Regions from separate parts of the Rummeliibacillus sp. GQ308 genome, predicted to be linked through region 3. Evidence: riboswitches for the same ligand, from Rfam matches in the RefSeq annotation. Region 3 holds a riboswitch; each other region holds the start of a gene.
What was found. A riboswitch is a leader RNA that binds a small molecule or an ion and turns the genes downstream of it on or off. The one in region 3 is predicted to bind S-adenosylmethionine.
Positions count from the first base shown of each region.

Region 1: it holds a riboswitch for S-adenosylmethionine, as region 3 does, so the genes downstream of both, metK (methionine adenosyltransferase) here and AC6CHJ_RS07300 (methionine ABC transporter ATP-binding protein) in region 3, are expected to answer to the same signal.
Region 2: it holds a riboswitch for S-adenosylmethionine, as region 3 does, so the genes downstream of both, AC6CHJ_RS13105 (LLM class flavin-dependent oxidoreductase) here and AC6CHJ_RS07300 (methionine ABC transporter ATP-binding protein) in region 3, are expected to answer to the same signal.
Region 4: it holds a riboswitch for S-adenosylmethionine, as region 3 does, so the genes downstream of both, AC6CHJ_RS07980 (5-methyltetrahydropteroyltriglutamate--homocysteine S-methyltransferase) here and AC6CHJ_RS07300 (methionine ABC transporter ATP-binding protein) in region 3, are expected to answer to the same signal.

Region 1 is NZ_JCAXDQ010000001.1:2,181,863-2,186,708, forward strand. Features, by position in the region: gene AC6CHJ_RS10925 (YiaA/YiaB family inner membrane protein) at 1-217, opposite strand, end outside; gene metK (methionine adenosyltransferase) at 469-1,662, opposite strand; SAM riboswitch class I at 1,910-2,027, opposite strand; gene pckA (phosphoenolpyruvate carboxykinase (ATP)) at 2,306-3,892, shown strand; gene AC6CHJ_RS10940 (hypothetical protein) at 3,986-4,441, opposite strand; gene AC6CHJ_RS10945 (alpha/beta hydrolase family protein) at 4,459-4,846, opposite strand, start outside.
Region 2 is NZ_JCAXDQ010000003.1:155,316-160,161, reverse strand. Features, by position in the region: gene AC6CHJ_RS13120 (DEAD/DEAH box helicase) at 1-210, shown strand, start outside; gene AC6CHJ_RS13115 (hypothetical protein) at 391-654, shown strand; gene AC6CHJ_RS13110 (SDR family oxidoreductase) at 1,470-2,231, opposite strand; SAM riboswitch class I at 2,491-2,604, shown strand; gene AC6CHJ_RS13105 (LLM class flavin-dependent oxidoreductase) at 2,697-3,776, shown strand; gene AC6CHJ_RS13100 (ATP-grasp domain-containing protein) at 3,769-4,716, shown strand.
Region 3 is NZ_JCAXDQ010000001.1:1,473,602-1,478,447, reverse strand. Features, by position in the region: gene AC6CHJ_RS07310 (MetQ/NlpA family ABC transporter substrate-binding protein) at 1-115, opposite strand, end outside; gene AC6CHJ_RS07305 (methionine ABC transporter permease) at 134-784, opposite strand; gene AC6CHJ_RS07300 (methionine ABC transporter ATP-binding protein) at 774-1,805, opposite strand; SAM riboswitch class I at 1,902-2,004, opposite strand; SAM riboswitch class I at 2,148-2,248, opposite strand; gene AC6CHJ_RS07295 (hypothetical protein) at 2,490-2,750, shown strand; gene AC6CHJ_RS07290 (PA2928 family protein) at 2,882-4,207, opposite strand; gene AC6CHJ_RS07285 (alkaline phosphatase) at 4,673-4,846, shown strand, end outside.
Region 4 is NZ_JCAXDQ010000001.1:1,607,562-1,612,407, forward strand. Features, by position in the region: gene AC6CHJ_RS07965 (reverse transcriptase-like protein) at 1-349, opposite strand, end outside; gene AC6CHJ_RS07970 (NAD(P)H-dependent flavin oxidoreductase) at 461-1,426, opposite strand; gene AC6CHJ_RS07975 (PH domain-containing protein) at 1,610-2,023, shown strand; gene AC6CHJ_RS07980 (5-methyltetrahydropteroyltriglutamate--homocysteine S-methyltransferase) at 2,075-3,178, opposite strand; SAM riboswitch class I at 3,308-3,408, opposite strand; gene AC6CHJ_RS07985 (nucleoside triphosphate pyrophosphohydrolase) at 3,502-3,837, opposite strand; gene AC6CHJ_RS07990 (YczO family protein) at 4,085-4,300, shown strand; gene AC6CHJ_RS07995 (DUF4352 domain-containing protein) at 4,593-4,846, shown strand, end outside.

The sequences.
Region 1 (4,846 bases), 710 kb from region 3:
AAAGGAGCAAATATTCATTTGTTACTTTAATTCCGTCGTGCCGATCGCGAATTGTCTTTACAAGTGAAAAAGCAGAAAAAGTAATCCACCCCAACAAAATAGTATAGAATCCTCGCTCAACAAGTTGCCAATCTGTATTCCAAATCGCAACTAAGACAAAACCAAAGCCGGTTAAAAAAGCAGCCCATGTGAGAAAAAAGAATTCATTTTTTTTCAACCATCTCTCCTCCTTGAACTTCTTATTAACTTATTCAAAGAGAGAAAAGGTTATGAACCGAAATTATATTCATCTCTGTGTGCACGGTTTTTATTTTGTCTTCATTTTATTTTTAAAGAATGGTTTGTTCACACCCTATTAAGAATAATGGAGAATAAAAACCAAAAACCCTATCACAAATGTGACAGGGTTCTCATAAGAATCAGCTTATCGCTTCAAGGAGGAAAAACCTCCATAGCATGAAATTCAATTTATTTAAACTTAGCTTTCAATTCTTCAGCTTTATCTGTATTTTCCCAAGGTACATTTAAATCAACACGACCGAAGTGCCCATAAGCCGCTGTTTGTTTATAGATTGGACGGCGAAGATCAAGCATTTTAATAATGCCTGCAGGACGCAAATCAAATGTCTCACGCACGGCTTCTACTAATTCGCTTTCTGTGACCTTTCCTGTACCAAATGTGTCTACAGAGATAGAAACTGGCTGAGCTACACCGATCGCATATGCTAATTGAACTTCTGCGCGCTCTGCTAAGCCTGCAGCTACAATATTTTTAGCTACATAACGTGCTGCATATGCTCCAGATCGGTCCACTTTTGTTGCATCTTTCCCTGAGAATGCACCGCCGCCATGACGCGCATATCCACCGTATGTGTCAACGATGATTTTGCGTCCTGTAAGACCTGCATCCCCTTTTGGTCCACCTATTACAAAGCGGCCTGTTGGGTTAATGAAGTATTTTGTGTTTTCATCCAGTAATTCAGCTGGCACTACATTATTGATTACTGTTGATTTAAGATCTTGTTGAATTTGTTCTAATGTTACATCTTCATCATGTTGAGTTGAGATAACAATTGTATCCACACGTACTGGATGGTTGTTTTCATCATACTCAATTGTTACTTGTGTTTTTCCATCCGGACGCAAGTATGCAAGTTGACCTGTCTTGCGAACCTCTGTTAAACGACGTGCCAATTTGTGCGCTAAGCTGATTGGAAGCGGCATTAACTCAGGTGTTTCATTGCAAGCATAGCCGAACATCAACCCTTGGTCCCCTGCACCAATTGCTTCGATATCTGCATCTGACATTTTTCCTTCACGAGCTTCCAGTGCTTGGTCTACACCTTGTGCAATATCAGGTGATTGTTCGCCAATTGCTACAAGTACTGCTAGGTTTTCTGCATCGAAACCGTATTTACCGCGTGTGTAACCAATTTCAGCTACTGTATCTCTTACAATTCCTTTGATGTCAACGTATGTTGAGGTCGTCACTTCTCCTGCAACAAGGACAAGGCCTGTTGTGACAGTTGTTTCACATGCAACTCGCGCATTCGGGTCTTTTGCAATAATGGCATCTAAAATGGCATCCGAAATTTGGTCACAAATTTTATCTGGATGTCCTTCTGTTACGCTTTCTGAAGTAAATAATCTTCTGTTAGTCATTTGGTTGGTTTCCTCCTAAATCAACGAGATCCTCTCGAAAGTGATACGGTACTCATTACCCATGTCCGTTTAAATGGATTAAACGCCAAGCTTTAGCTGCTTTTTAAACACGAGGATATAGAAAGTGCCCTTACATACATGCTATATATTAATATGAAACAAAATCAATTTGCCTCAATTTTTACACAAAAAAACCTTTCGCTCATTCGCACAATGAGGAAAGGATATGTTTCGTAAGCACCTTTCACTCTTATCGTTCAAGGAATATTCCTTGCATCAGATTAGCACCAGCGCATTTACCACTTGATAAAATGCAGGTTGCCGGGTTTCTTAGGGCCTGACCCTCCACCAGCTCGGGATAAGAGTATCCGTTCTATAGCATATAGTAAGCGAATTGAACAAGAAAGTCAAATTTTCGATAAAAAATAAAGAAAAAAGTTGATTTTTGATGAATTTTGTTGTGTGATGTAGTTAAGCGTTTTCGTAAAGTAAATTAATGAATTAATTTATATAGAAAACTTTTAAAAAATAACGAGTTATTAGTATAGACTAATACGCTTAATGTGTTATACTAATTCTCGAAATGATTAATACTCACCCACTTAGCAAGGGTAATAATATAAAAAGGATGGTACGTACACAGATGAATTCAGTAGAAATTGCGAATGAACTGAATGATTTATTACAAGGGCGCAATATTTTAGAACAGCTTTCAGTTCCACAATTAGTGGAAAAAGCAACTTCACGTGGAGAAGCAATCTTAACGGTAGATGGTGCTGTTCGCGCAGTAACTGGCAAATATACAGGACGTTCTCCTAAAGATAAATTTATGGTAGAAGAAGAATCCTCTAAAGACAAAATTGATTGGGGTAAAATCAATCAACCTATTTCTTCAGAAGTTTTCGATTCATTATATACGAAAGTAGTAGACTATTTAAAAGAAAAAGAAGAAATTTTTGTTTTCAAAGGATTTGCGGGTGCTGACCCTTCATCCCGTCTTGGCATTCGTGTTGTGAACGAATTCGCATGGCATAATTTATTTGCACATCAATTATTCATCCGCCCTACAGCTGAAGAATTAGAAGAACATGAAGCAGATTTCACTATTGTTTCTGCTCCTACCTTTAAAGCTGATCCAGCAGTAGACGGAACATCTTCTGAAACATTCATTCTCGTATCTCTAGAAAAACGCATTATTTTAATCGGCGGCACAGAATATGCTGGCGAAATGAAAAAATCAATCTTCGGCATTATGAATTACCTATTACCACAACAAGGTATTCTGTCTATGCACTGCTCTGCAAATGTTGGTGAATCAGGCGATGTAGCATTATTCTTCGGCCTATCCGGTACAGGTAAAACGACTTTATCTGCTGACAGCAATCGCAAATTAATTGGTGATGATGAGCACGGCTGGTCAGACAATGGAGTATTCAATATAGAAGGAGGCTGCTACGCGAAAACAGTCAACCTTTCTGCTGAAAAAGAACCAGAAATCTATAATGCTATCAAATTTGGCACAGTGCTTGAGAATGTAACAATCGATCCAGAAACACGCATACCTGACTATGATGATACTACATTAACTCAAAATACACGTGCTGCATACCCAATCCAAAATATCGAAAATATTGCAAGTCCATCTGTTGGTGGTCACCCTAAAACAATTATTTTCTTAACAGCTGATGCGTTTGGCGTATTGCCTCCAATCAGTAAATTAACGAAAGAGCAAGCGATGTATCATTTCTTATCTGGCTTCACTTCCAAAATTCCTGGAACAGAACGCGGTGTCGTAGAACCAGAACCAGTATTCTCTACATGCTTTGGCGCTCCATTCTTCCCACTACATGCTTCTGTATACGCAGAAATGTTGGGTGAGAAAATCGATGCTCATGAAGCTAATGTATTCTTAGTTAATACAGGCTGGACTGGCGGCAGCTATGGTGAAGGCAGCCGTATGAAACTTTCTTATACTCGTACAATGGTTCGCGCTGCAATCGACGGCAAGCTAGACAATGTATTCACAGAGCAAGATCCATTCTTTGGTCTATCTATGCCTACACAAATCGAAGGCGTGCCAACAGAAGTTTTAAATCCGCGTAATGCATGGGCGGATAAAGATGCTTATGATCAAAAAGCTAAAGAACTTGCTGGCATGTTCCATGAAAACTTTAAAAAATTCGGCGTCATTTCAAAAGATATTTCTGAAAAAGGCGCGCCAATCGTTTAATTGCTACAACTTATCGCTTACAACCTATAAGTAAATCCAAATCGCAAAAAAATCCCCGACAGGCCAAAAGGCTAGCCGGGGATTTTTGGTTTTTTAATCTGTGTCATCTGGAAAAAATTCTGCTTCTGTATCGTATTTCTTAAACATCTCAAGAATAGGTTCGGCATCTTCTCTCGTTAGTTGATTAAAGAAAATCTCTTCTGCATAATTTCTTATTTCTATGCCTTCTATTCCATGATCATCATGGAACAGAATAGAAAACCATTTTAACTGTTCTTTTGAATCGGCTGAGTGGTGAATAAAATAATCTCTTATTTTATCATTTAAGGTGACACGCTGAATTTTTACTAAGCCTTCATCCTGTGAACTAAAACTGAATTGTTCCAGTTCTTGAATTGCCTTGCTTTCTTCCTTCCAATTTTGCACCTGCAGCTCATTATAGGGTCCAGAATAAGCCTCCCATAATTCCTGCCAGAAAGGATAGCGTTTTTTAAACGGCAAGGTATCACTTTTATGCCTTACATCATTTGTCGCTTTAAGATAACCCATCTTTTCACCTACTTATTTTATTGTAGTTTCATCCATTGGCATGCCCCTCGGAGGACATTGCGATTGGCTACACCAGGGAAGTAATGAGTGAATTCGGGATAATACCAGGTTTCAACTCTTTTATTTAATTCCTTTAAGCGCTCTTCAAGTAGTTCAGCATGCTTAAAACTCACATTGTCATCTTTCATCCCATGAATAATTAAGACAGAAGCATTAATTTCTTTTATTCGGTCTAACGGCGTCCGCTCTTCATATGCAGCTGGATTGGTCATAGGAGAACCTCCGAATACGCGTTTCATCATCCGACGCATATCAACCCGTTCTTCGTATGTGTACTCAATGTTAGAGACGCCTCCCCATGTAACAATGGACGTGATGTCATTTCGAATAATACCAGTCCAAAGA
Region 2 (4,846 bases), on a different contig from region 3:
ACTGAAATGAAAATTCATCTATTCATTAAGAAAGATGATGGGGAAGGATCAGATTTCTATTACCTTGGTGTAGTAGAGATTAATAAAGAGAGTGCTGAAAATAAAACAATGCCAGATGGAAAAGGAAATAATTTGTCAGTAGTTACAATGAATTTAGTATTAGAGCAACCGGTCCAATATGATGTTTATCATTACTTAGTAGAAGAATAATTTGCCATGCTATTTATTAGTAATAATCTCCAATTCAAACTGTTTTCTGAAATAAAAAGGCAGAGCGCATGCTAGTAATTTTCATGTATTAAATTCATGCTATTAAAGCATGGTAATCTAAATTTTAGGAAGCAAGAAATTCTTTCATGGGAAAACTCATTACAACGGATGTCGAATGTGATGCGGGATAAAGATATTCCGGAAGAAGCCACGGTTGCGATTGAGTTTAAAATTCCTAATACTTTCAAGCGTGTTGATTTTATTATTGCAGGGAATGATGGCTCAGAGGATCATGTGGTGATTGGTGAGCTTAAGCAATGGTCGGAAGTGCAAAAAGTTGAAAGGAAAGAGGCAAGTGTGAAAACAGCTTTAGGAGGTGGCCTCCGTGAAGTAGCGCATCCATCCTATCAAGTAGAAATGTTCAATTACAAAACATACATTTAAAACCATGTGCCTATTTACATAATTACCGCAAGATTGAGAACGATGAATTAACTGATTCAATTATTCAATTTATGACTCTTATTTAAAGAAGGTGCCATTTCCAGGATAATCCAATGCATGCGAAGCCATTTTATAAAGAACGGACTTATCGGATGTGGTCAAATTGTAGTAATGCTTGCGGATGTGTTGTTCCACTTACTCGTCCATTTCTTGTATAGTTGTAAAAGATGTATAAGGTGCTAAATATTCAAAACGTGCCATGTTTTCTCCTTCTTTCAGCTTTTATAAAGTAAATAGAAGAAAGTAGAGAAAAGGGGACAAAAAATAAAAAATATTTTTGTTTACAATATAAAGAAGAATGTACAACAATTTGTTGTACACTCCTCAATTTAATGTGTGAGATGCGAATTTATTTTACATAAGATGATAATCTGAATGGGATGAGATGGTATTTGAATGAATGGGTTGACATTGTTTATCCATTTTTTTAATGTTTTGTGCAAGAGCGTTATCACGACCACGTATTTTATTAGATACTGCTTTAATTCTTACAAAATCATTCACTACATATTGAATGCGATTAGATAATGCTTCTACAGTAGCAACTATTTTTGTTTTCGCTAGAGCATCTTGTTTGCCGTGCTGTTTACCGCTCTTTTGTTATTGTGTATCTCACACATTAGTATTCTATGAAGTAAACGGTTTTTGATCTGTACTCATGTCCGTGATTCTTAAAATACTTTGAATTGGTTTACCACTATTACAGAAAAAAACTCGCCGATTGCGGCGAGTTTTTCTTTTTTAATTCAAGCATGTTATTCAATAGTATGTTTCATGGCATTATACATATTGGCTACGTGCTCATCTGACTTATCTCGTGGCATGCGGAGTCGTTCAACGGAAGAGCCGTACCCTATTTCTTGTTTGCCTTCTTGTAAGCCTTTGAAAATGCCATCTGCAAATTCGTCTAATGGCTCTCCATTTGTATGCAGTCCGGCTCCGCCTAGGTCTGTGTTGACTGCTGGAGGGGCAACTTCAATCACTTCTACACCTGTTTCGGCAAGCTGGTGACGCAAGCTCATCGTAAAGGAGTGGAATGCTGCTTTTGTAGCTGAATAGATTGGCGCGATAACCATCGGGGTAAAAGCTAACCCAGATGTAATGTTAATAAAAGTGGCTTCTTCTTTTTTAGCGAAATAGGGTGCAAAAAGCATCGTTATATGGAATGGCGCTTCAATGTTGGTCGTAATTTCTTGATTGAAATAAGCCCAATCGTTCTTTGCATCTGCTTTTAATATGTTAAAACGTTGTTGCATTCCTGCGTTGTTCACTAACACATTCACTTCGGGATAGTTTTCTGTTACCCATTCGAATAGGGAAATGCGCTCAGATTCACTGCTTACATCGCTTTGATGAATGATCAGCTCTGGAAATTTTTCTTTTGCCTGCTGAAGAACATTTTCTCTCCGTCCTGTAACGATCACTTTGTTTCCTGCTTTTAAAAATCTTTCTGCAAAAGCTAAGCCAATTCCAGAACTTCCGCCTGTGATAAGGATTGTATTTCCTGAAAGTTTCAATGTTATTCCTCTTTTCTAATAGCATGTGGTTCTGATAAAAATACAGGATGCTGTACTGACAATTTTTCAGTAGCCCATGGTAGTATATCCTAATACTACCCACTAACTATAGGGATTAACATCGTTCAAATGCTTAGAAATAATAATAAACCTCCTTTTCTTATTAACTTAGTTAGGATTAATGGCATAATCTATTGACAATGGTTCATATTATGGGTAATATTCATTTTAAGTTGAAATTCCAAAAATCAAATAATTCGATCTATCCAGAGAGGTGGAGGGACATGGCCCTTTGAAACCTCAGCAACAGGTTCTGCTAATGTAGTAGAATACTGTGCTAATTCCATCAGGCATATAGCTTGGAAGATAGGAGAAGACAAACTTGTTTTGTTAGAAGTCTCTTTCCCTATCTCGGGAGGAGACTTTTTTATTTGTATATATAGCAGGAGGAAAAGGAGTGGAGAAATGAAGTACGGTTTTTGGTTGCCTATTTTTGGTGGTTGGTTGAGAAATGTAAAGGAAGAAAATATGCCACCCACGTATGAGTATGCGAAAACAATCATTCAATCAGCAGAAAAGTGGGGATATGATACAACATTAATCGCAGAACTATATTTAAATGATATTAAAGGCACTGACAAAGATTCGTTAGAGGCATGGTCTACGGCGGCAGCTTTGGCAGCAGTAACAGAAAAAATTGAGATCATGGCAGCCGTTCGCCCCGTATTTCATAATCCTGCTGTAACTGCGAAAATGGCGGCAACTATTGACCATATTAGCAAGGGGCGTTTCACATTAAATGTAGTTTCGGGTTGGTGGGCTGAAGAGGCGAAGCAATATGGCGGCGATTTTACTGAACATGACCAGCGCTATGATAGAACGGCAGAGTTTATTGAAATTTTGAAAGGCTTATGGACGGAAGATACATTTTCATATCAGGGGAAGTTTTATCAAATAGATCAGGCAAAGCTTTCGCCTAAACCAGTGCAACGTCCTCATCCGATTTTATATGCTGGCGGTGAAAGTGAAAAAGGCAAACAGATCATTTCATCATTGTGTGATGCTTATGTCATTCATGGTCATACAGTGGAGGAAGCGAAGGCTAAGATTTCTGATATGAAGACGCGTAGAGAAGAAGCTGGTCGTGAGCCCTTTAAAACCATTGGAATGGCAGCCTATGTGATTTGCCGTGATACGGAGGAAGAAGCGCAGGAAGAGTTAAAACGAATTACAACGGTGAGCAATCTAAGTGGATATGCAGGCTTTAAAGACTTTACATCTAAGTCAGAGCTTGAACATCAAATTCAGTTACAGGATTATTCAGTATCTAATCGCGGAATCCGACCGAATTTAGTTGGCACACCTGAGCACATTGCAAATCAAATTATAGCCTTTGAGGAAGCTGGAGTTGATTTACTATTATTACAATGTTCTCCACAGCTAGAGGAACTAGAACGCTTTTCGAAACAGGTTATGCCGAAAGTGGAAGAATTAAAGTCCATAATCATAGAAAACAAAAGCAGGGGGCAGGAATATCATGTCTAAAATATACGTAATTCATGAGAATAGTGAATGGACAGAACATCTATTTAAAAGATTAGAAGAGTTAGAACTTCCTTATGAAGATTGGAATCTTGTAAGAGGGACAGTTGATCTTACGTCTGTTCCACCTGAAGGGATTTTTTACAATCGCATGAGTGCTTCATCTCATACACGAGGCAACCGCTTTGCTCCAGAGTTAACAAGTGCTGTTCTCTCTTGGTTGGAGCACCATGGCAGAGTAGTGATCAATGGAAGCCGTGCCCTTCAGCTAGAGGTAAGTAAGGTCTTACAGTACTTAGAACTAGAGAAGTACGGCATCAAAACACCGAAAACAATTGCTGCAGTAGGAAGAGAAGAAATTCTGAAAGCAGCGGAGGAATTTGGCACAAAGAAATTTATAACAAAGCATAACCGAGCTGGAAAAGGGCTTGGGGTACAGCTTTTTACGTCTGTAGATGCTCTGCAAAACTATATTGATAGTGATAGCTTTGAGGAACCAGTCGATGGAATTACATTGCTGCAGGAATATATCGAGTCTCCTGAGGCTTTTATTACACGTAGTGAATTTATTGGTGGAAAGTATTTTTATGCTGTTCGGGTGGACACTTCTGAAGGCTTTGAATTATGTCCTGCCGATGCATGTGCAATTGATGATCTTTTCTGCCCTGTTGGAGAAGAAAGCGCCAAACCTGCAAAATTCCAGATTAGAGAAGGGTTTGAACATCCTATTTTTGAGAAATATGAACGTCTGCTAGCAGCCAATGATATTAAAATCGCGGGTATAGAGTTTATCCAAGATAAAGAGGGCCAAATTTACACATATGATATTAACACGAATACCAATTACAACAGTGAAGCGGAAGCCAACGGAGATATTTATGGAATGCTTGAAATTGCTAAGTATTTAGGTGGAGAGCTTAAAAAATTGGAAGTGACTGTTTAGGTAGCGAGTTAATCTTGGCTTGCGTATGGCCAAATCAATTGGACAATAAAAAACGGCTGAGGCCGTTTTTTTTTTGCTTTTTCAAAGCAAAACAATTGCAGTACAAGATTTAAACGGCACTAATTTAGTA
Region 3 (4,846 bases):
CGATTTTATATGTTTTTGATTTTCCATCTGCCTCCTTACCGCTGGATTCGCTTGAACAGGCTCCCGTAAAAATAACTAGTGACAGCACCAGAATGGATAGTAAACATTTTTTCATTTTAATTGCCTCCTTAGATTAACCTCTTCTTATTTTTTTCGATAAAATGTTGCCAAATGACTGTAGCCCCTGAACCAAAACAATTAGTATAGCTACGGTAATTAGCATGGTGGTCGTATCAAAACGTTGATAGCCGAACGTTATGGCTAAGTCGCCAATACCACCGCCGCCTACGGTTCCTGCCATAGCCGATGCTCCAATCAGACCAATTGTCGCGATGGTAAAATTCACAATAAGTGAACTAAGAGCCTCAGGCAGTAAAAACCTGAAAATTGTCTGAAATGGAGTAGCCCCCATAGCATCTGCCGCCTCTAAAACACCTTTATCAACCTCTAGTAGCGAGCTTTCAACTAATCGAGCAATGTAAGGGCCTGCGTAGAAGACTAGTGGAACAATAGCTGCAGATGTTCCAATAGATGTTCCGACAATGAGCCGGGTAACTGGGATGATGGCTACGAGCAAAATAATAAAGGGCACAGATCGGAAAACATTGATCACTGCATTTAAAACCGTGAATACTGGAAGGTTCTCAATGATCTGTCCTTTACGAGTGACAAATAACAGGATGCCTAGCGGAAGGCCGATAATGATTGAAAAGATAAATGAAAAACCAACCATTTGAATAGTTTGAATTAGCGCTTCAATAATTTGTTCAGAATTAACTAGCATGTGCTACCACTTCCTTGTAAAGAATTTGTTGAGCTTGCATATATGATAATGCTCGTTTCACTTCCGTATCGGCTCCTTGGATTTCAACAATCAGTTTGCCAAAAGGAATACCTTGCAGTTCGGTAATATTGCCGAATAGCACATTGATTTCCACATCGAGAATTTTAGATAACTGTGATAAAAAAGGACTTCCTGTAGACTCGCCGACAAACGTAATATGGAAAATATGATTTAGTGCTTGCTTGCGTTCCATCATATTGAGTATTGATGGTGGAATTTGATCATGCATTACGGTACTAACAAAGTTTTGAGCAGTGTTAGTTTTCGGCGCGGAAAAGATATCAAATACTGTTCCTTCTTCTATCACTTTCCCCGCTTCCATCACTGCCACTCTGTCGCATATTTCTCGAATGACAGCCATTTCATGCGTGATCATTAAAATCGTAATCCCATACTCTTTGTTAATCTTCTTCAAGAGTTCCAATATGGAACCAGTTGTCTGTGGATCTAGAGCAGAGGTCGCTTCATCACAAAGTAGAATTGAAGGCTGTGTTGCTAAAGCGCGCGCTATGCCTACGCGTTGTTTCTGGCCGCCGGATAGTTGATCAGGATAGACTTGAGCTTTGTCACCTAAACCAACGAATTCAAGTAATTCTGAAACCCTTTGTTTGATTTGATCCTTAGGAACTTTACTTAAAATGAGCGGCATCGCTACATTTGCATATACTGTTTTGGAATTGAGCAAATTAAAGTGTTGAAATACCATACCAATGCTTTTCTTTACTTCGCGAATTCGCTTTTTGCTAATGGTTGTTAAGTCATGACCGTCTACTATGACTTTTCCGGAAGTAGGTTTTTCTAGTGAATTTACACAACGAATTAAGGAGCTTTTTCCTGCACCACTGAAGCCGACTACGCCAAATATTTCACCTTTATTAACTTTTAAATTAATCGAATTTAATGCACGTATCTCCTTTCCTCCGCTGTTATACACTTTAGAAACATTTTGGAATTCTATCATCCGTTCAATCTCCTTCCGATTTTTTCAACAAAAAAGTCCTTCTCCATGGAAGAAGAAGGACAGTAAGACATATGACTTCATATGTACGGTAACGTCTTCTTATCTTCCAAGCTTAATCGCTTGCTGGAATTGGCACGGTGCAAAAATGTCCGCTGCCGAGGTTTCAAAGGGCCAGTCCCTCCACCTCTCTTGATAAGAGCAATATTTAATTAAGTATAAGTGGTACATCTGCTAAACTGTGTTTTTAATTCCCCCTTTCAAATTAATTTTGCCATAAAAAAATCCTTCTCCATGGAAGAAGAAGGACACAAAGACATATGGCTTCATATGTACAAATACGTGTTCTTATCTTCCAAGCTTAATCGCTTGCTGGAATTGGCACGGTGCATATGTCCGTTGCCGAAGCTTCACAGGGCCAGTCCCTCCGCTTCTCTGGATAAGAAAAATGATTATTTGATTGATTTTTACTATACATGGTCATTTTTGAATTGTCAATATAAAATAATATTTTAAAAGATTTTTATTTTTCTTATTGCTGTTTCTTTTATTATTAACATAGATTAACGAGGTTTATATATTTATTATTTTTATCTATTTTCAATGATTATTTATCTAATAAACATTATATATTTTAGAAAATTTTGATAAAATGTTATTACCCATATTTTACAAAGGAGTAATTCTATGAAAAAAATACTGACTGTTTTTTTGCTTGTAAGCTTTGTATTTCTTCTTAACTTTTTTATTTTAGGTCCTACTCGTACCTTGCTACCTTATTGGACTTCTTTCTTTATCATTTGTTTAGTCATTACCTTATTTAATTTCTTCCGATCAATGAATAAAAATTTTCCAGTAACATTTATTTTTATGGGTGTTGCATTGGGTTGTTTAGGTTTATGTTTATTTTCTTTTTTGATTACTAGTGGATATGAAATTTACAAATAAAAGAGGAAAAATACTCTTTCCAATTTAAAAGCCGATGAAATTTTACAGCTAAGTAGAATTTCATCGGCTTTTATAGATAGTTTATAGTAAACAAAGTACAAGAAAGAGACTTTAGTAGTTTCGTTTATTAATTATTTTCCAAGCTTATAATCATACTGATACACTACTTTCCCTGTTTCTTTGTTGATTTTATATTGATAACGTCCCGTCCAAGCATAGACAAACTTTGTGTCAGCGAATACTTCTAATGAAGTGGTGGCATTTTCAAGTGGAGCATCTAAAAGTTGCTCCCAAATCAAGTCTCGTTTTGTAAGATCAAGCAAGGCTAAGGTCTGCCGATTATCGTTGCGCTTTTTCTGATAAACAATGAGCTGCTTTTCAACAGGCTTACTTTCAACTAGCCTTACGCCCATTAGCTCGGGGTAAAGTTTTTTTATTTTCTCGCTTCGTTTTTCAACACCTGCTACACTCTCATCCCATCCTACTGGTAAAGTACGTATTTTATCAGCATAACTCGGATCTTCTTTTATTTCGTTCGTAGCTAAATTTAACTTAAAATAACGACCATCTAAGCCGTAAAGATAGACTTTATTTAGACCTTTAATAGAATAGTCAGTATACATGTAGCTTAAATTATCTTCTAATACAGGGAATTTATTCAGAAAGTCTTTTTCGTCTGCTTGCTTTTTCCCTGTTTTTGGATCTATAAAATAAAGGGTTTTCTTTTTATTATTTAACACCAACAGTCCCTCGCTAGTCTCTCCTACTAAGTATTCTTGCCAAGTAGAGATCCTACTCCACAGCTTTTTACCAGTATGAAGATCAATAGCACTCATTAAGAAGCCTTTGAAGTTGGTGGTTATTCCATTTTCTGTTCCATTGGGTGTAGTTTTACTTATTTTAACGACGGATATTGGCTTTTCTTTTAAATCGAAGAGTACAACAGGTGATTCTAGTTCAATTCTTTTGGGTGCGAAAAGTCCATTAAACCCCCATAACAGGCATGAAAAAACGAAAAACACCGTTATTAAAAACGAGCTGAATTTCAAGAACATTTTACCTAGGGATTGTTCTTTTTTCTTCAATTGATAAATTTGGCGAGGTATAAAAATAAATAATGATAGGATAACTAAGGCAGCAATCACTGTTAACAGAATGTAATCAGACCGCCAACCTGTTGGTATCCAATTGGCTAGATAATTTGGCTGCAGGAACTTGAGTAAGGCCGAACCAAGTAGAAAATTAAAGAACAGTACAATAATTAATTTTTTAAAAATCTTAATTATTGAAAAAGGCTCAGTTTCTTCGTTTCTCTTCTTCGCTACTATATAAATCATCTTGATAGGCAAATATAATAAACGGAGGTAGAGTAAGATTAGAGCCGTATTATGTATTATATTAGAATTAAAGTTTAGCAGCATTAGCCACTTTTCAAAAAAATTTGTTATTATATCCATTTTTCAATCCTTTTAATTAATATTTTACTTAATTATATCATTCTCTTCCTATTTCTCACAGTTTTCACATGTTCAAGGCTCAAGATTTGCCTCACCATCCTCTAACATTTCCAGAAGCCCTAGTTTCAACATCCTGTCCTCACAAAAATCGTTCAGCAATTAATTAAATGTCACCTATAAATCGCCTAAGAACATCTTATTAATCGCGATTTGAATAACTTATTATTCATATACTTAATTAAACCCTCTAACTCAAATAAACTTCTATATTTTTCAGTCAATACTTAAGTTACTTTTTTATAGCGTTAAAAATTATTTAGTCTGGATCTCTATTAAAATAGACCTTCGCAACAATTTTTTAACCAAAATACCCCTTCTTTACAATATCTTATCTTTCTATCAATATCTGCTTAATAATAGTTGATTAAAGTATAGTTAGACCAAATAAAGGAGGAAATGTTATTGATGAAATCATTCTTATCAAAAAAGCTAATCTCGATTGCAGCCGTATCTACTCTAGCACTTAGCAGCTTTACTATTGCTGGTTCAGAGGCAGAGGCAAAAAGTTCTTCCAAGAAAACAACGCCTAAAAATGTCATTTTCCTAATCGGTGATGGTATGGGGAACTCATATACTTCC
Region 4 (4,846 bases), 130 kb from region 3:
TATGACCAACCGCCTGTACGTTTCTTCGCAGTCGTTTTTGTTTACCATTTTGTTCAAAGTAGATAGCACAACCAAGTCCCGAAACCGCAGTCTTTAAATCATATCCGCCGTCAAAATAAACTGTAATATTGTGTGGCTCCTCTTCAATTTCTTTCAAATAGCGTTTTAACTCTTTCATTGTCCATGTACTACCATGTGGGTCTATCAACAGTAAATTTTTAATACGTCCTGTTTTCTCAATATCTTCCGCCATTTTAAGTGCTTTTCCAGCTTCCATTTGATCAGAGCGAAAGACTGTCTCCATACCACCACGTGGAATTTTGTAAGTCCATTTGATTGTAATTTTCATTGTAACCTCCGTCATTTTATCTTTTTAGCTTATTGTCACCAATATACAGATTAATTATGATATAGTAGCTCACCTAACACAAAAAGCCTCTAATAAAGAGGCTACAATAGGCTACTCGCCTAAAATTTGAGCTAATCGATTTTGCCCGTTTACTGCTGTTTCTATCACCTCGTCAAATAGTTGAGCGACAGACGGCACATGATCAATCAAACCAATTACTTGGCCAGCCCAACCAAAACCACTTTCTTGCTCGCCATCATAAATATATTTGCAATTCGCTTCACCACTAATCATATCTTTCAAATCTTCATAAGTTGCTCCGCTTTCTTCTTTTTGAAGTATTTTTTCTGTGAAAGGAGATTTAATGGTGCGGGCAGGAGCACCAAGTGACCGCTTGATTACGACAGTATCTGTTTCTTTTCCATGAATAATCGCTTGTTTATACTCTTCACTTGCATGGACGCATTCTTTAGTGGCGATAAAACGTGTACCCATTTCAATACCTTCCGCACCAAGCGAGAGGCCTGCAAGCAATCCTCTACCATCGCCAATACCACCGCTAGCAAGAACAGGAATAGATACGGATTCAACAACGCGCGGTACAAGAACTATTGTGCCAATATCTTCGCGTCCTAAATGGCCGCCACCTTCTTGACCAACTGCCATCAATATATCTGCTCCTAGTTCTTCCGCTTTCTGAGCTTGCCTTACTCCTGAAACCAAGACTAGAGTGCGAATATCTTCATTTTTAACGCGTTTTAACACTGGAGCTGGATTACCACCTGTAATAGAAATAGCAGGTACTTTCTCTTCAATTGCGGTTTCTAAAAGCTCTTCATATGCATTTTGATGTTTTGAAATAGCGAAGTTGACGCCAAAAGGACGATCTGTTAATGTGCGCACTTTTCGGATTTCATCTCGAAGCTTTTCCTTAGATCCCAAAGTAGCGGCTGTAATCTGTCCTAGCCCGCCAGCATTTGAAACCGCAGCGCATAAATCAGCGTAAGCCAAATAAGCAAGACCACCTTGGACAATGGGATACTTAATTCCAAGAATCTCTGTAACACGTGTTTTCAATTTGGACACCCCCATGTATTGTATATACCTTTCTTTCTATTAGTATAAGGGAATGCAAAGAATTTTCATATTATTGGAACTAAAACAGAATGAAATGCGGGTCTGCATTTGATAAAGTAATATAAAGAATTAATTTCCATATATGAATGTTTTAAAAATAAATTAGCGAAAGGATTTAACAAGATGTATTACCCATCAAAAAAAGATTTATGGCAATACCCTTTATATTGGGGTACAATCATTGCTTGTTTCGCACCTATTGTTGCAGTAAGAGATTATGTAGTCCTTGTTTTTACTGTTCCGTTAGCAATTTTGCTCATATGGGGCTGGTTTTGTACAGGATATAAAGTTAATCAAAGCTACCTGATTATTCGAAGTGGCCCCTTCAAAAAGAAAGTTCCTATCAAAGAGATTAAATCAATTGCTAAAACCAAAAATTTGCTTGCTGCCCCTGCCCTTTCAATAGATCGATTGGAGATCATTTTTGACGCAGACAATAAAATGGCACTTGTATCTCCAAAGGAGCAGCTGCAATTTTTAGCTACTTTAAAAAGTATTAACCCTAAAATTGAATTAGACTCCAAGCTAGATCAGTAAATCATCTATTAATCAAAATAAGGAACAGCTTTACTAGCTGTTCCCACTCTCTTATCCCCAAATCTCTTTTGATATATCAACAATAAACTTTAATTTTGCCCATTGTTCTTCTTCCGTTAGAATATTACCATGATGAGTTGAAGCGAATCCACACTGTGGGCTGATACATAGCTGCTCGAGTGGTACAAATTGTGTTGCCTCTTCTACACGAGCTTTGATGTTTTCCTTGTCTTCCAACTCGCCGAATTTTGAAGTAAATACTCCCAGAACTACCTGCGGCCCGCCCTTTGGAATATAGGATAGTGGTGTGAAGTCGCCAGACCGATTGTCATCATATTCTAAGAAAAATCCGTCCACTATTTCATTTGCGAACAAAGTTGGAGCAATTTTAGCATAACTTCCTTCAAAAGCCCATTTTGAACGATAATTCCCGCGGCATAAATGTGTAGTTACTATTAAATCTTCCGGTTTGCCTTCTAACACTCCATTTGCTACCCGAAGCGCAAGGTTAATCAATTCTTCACGTGAATATCCACTGTCGTTAAATGGGATATTCTCAGCATTCAGTCCCGCAATATAGACATCATCCAACTGCAAATAACGACAACCTGCTTCATAGAAGGCCTGGATTGCATCCCGGTAAGTTTGGATAATATCACTCGCATATTCCTCGATATCTGGATAGATGTCAAGGTTTCTTATGCCAGCATTGAATAATTGGTTTGGGCTAGGTATCGTTTGTTTTGGAATTGCCCGATCTCCTACAATTTCTTTGAACTCTAGAAAATCTTGAATATGCGGATGATTTGAGTTGAAAGAAATCTTTCCGTTATTACGAACATCATATTTTTCTGTTTCTTCTCCTTTAAATTTGAAGCCGTGTTCTGGGATATATCCTTCAACACCGTTTAAATGTTCAAGAAAATCTGTATGCCAAAATCTACGTCGAAACTCACCATCAGTTACTGCTTGTAAACCAACATCAATCTGTTTATCCACCGCTTTTTTGATCTCTTCCGTCTCAATCTGATGTAATTGTTCTGCGGATATGTTACCTTCTTGATAGTCCTTACGTGCTTGGTGAATGCTTTCTGGTCTTAATAAACTACCTACATGATCAGCTCTAAATGGTGCTTTTACTAACGTCTTTGTCATCAAAATCTCTCCCTTAGTTTCATTTAGTTAATTGACTAATTGACTCCAACTCTTCTATCCTCTAAATAGAAAAAACCCTCTTCTCAATGAATAAGAAGAGGGTTGAAATACCATACGAAAAAAACGCTCCTCTTATCTGCTAGCTTTACGCTACTGGAATTGGCACAGTACTTTAATAGTCCGCTGCCGAGGCTTCAAAGGGCCAGTCCCTCCACCTCTCTGGATAAGAAAATCAACATATTAAGTTTGTATAAATATATAATAACGCAATAAACAGAATTGTCAATGTTTTTTAAAAATTTTTAAATTTGATTTTAAATCAACTATATATTCTCCTCATCTTGCACCTCAACCAAATAAATACCTTTTGAAAAACGTCCACTTTTTTCAGCTTTAGCTAAACGTGATTCTTCCAATTCTTTCAATGAAATATTATAAACTTCTAATGCTGTATGTATAAGTTCCAAAAGGTCTGCCAATTCTTCCTTCATCTCTTCCTTATTTTTTGCTTCTTGTACTTCATAGGCTTCCTCTATGAATTTTTGCTTCATTTTCTGTAGTAACTCTTGTTCACTCAATTGTTCAACTATACATTTTTTCCCTTTTCCTTCGATGATTTGCGGGATAAAATCTCGGACTAATTTATTGTAAATTGGCAATTTGTACTCACCTACCTCTGAGTATTTTAGTATAAATAGAGTTTTTAGTACTGTTTCCTTTTTCTCTATTTTACACTATTTTATAAGAAAAACTAGAATTTAGAAGTAATACATTTTATCCTTTATAGGAAACCATCAGCTGATCACCACTATTACCGATTACACACAAAAATTGCCGAATTCTGTTTAAAAAATGGTTTAACTTTTTGAATTGAGGCTATATGTAAAGTAAGAAAGGATGATGAAAATGAAAGAAAATGACAAAGCCGAAAATTTAAAAGAAGGACCATTGGATACACCAGATGAAGTAAAGTCTGATAAAGAAAGTATCTACGACAAAGACCCTGAAATGCAAACGGTTGATCCCATCCCAATGGAGGAGTTAAATCAACAAGTTGAAGATGAAAAACACAACCATCATACAAAGGATACCTCTTCAAGTGAAGAGCGCTATCCTGGCTAGGCTAGTGCTTCTCTATTACTCACATACATCCGTGCAAGACATGTATAAGAGACTTTCATGAGAGTGAAAGTCTCTTTTCTCAAGGGGCGGAATACGAACAAATACATACGGCAACTAGAAGAATCCATACCCTTTCACTGCTTATTTATAAGCATTTCACAAAAATTTTGCAGTTGAATACCTTAGAATGATGATTCTATTGTGAAAGATTGGTTACCATTTGGTTCAGCAAATTAAAAAGAAAACGGAGGGGTTTCCTATTAACAGAAAGAATTTGTGGCTGCTAAGCCTATTGGCTATTCTTACCTTTGCCTTAGCGGCATGTGGAAGCAGCAAAAAAACAAACAAATCTGGAAGCGAAGCGAGTGATATTGCGTTTAAAGTTAATTCTGGAGAATATGTAACAATTACCAAGTATGATGAAACCGATGAAAAAACATATCTCAAATTAAATGTGACAGTCCAAAATAAATCTAAAAATGAAATCCCAGTAAATTCTTCAAACTTTAGTTTATATGGTAGCAAAGATGATGAAAAAATTGACTC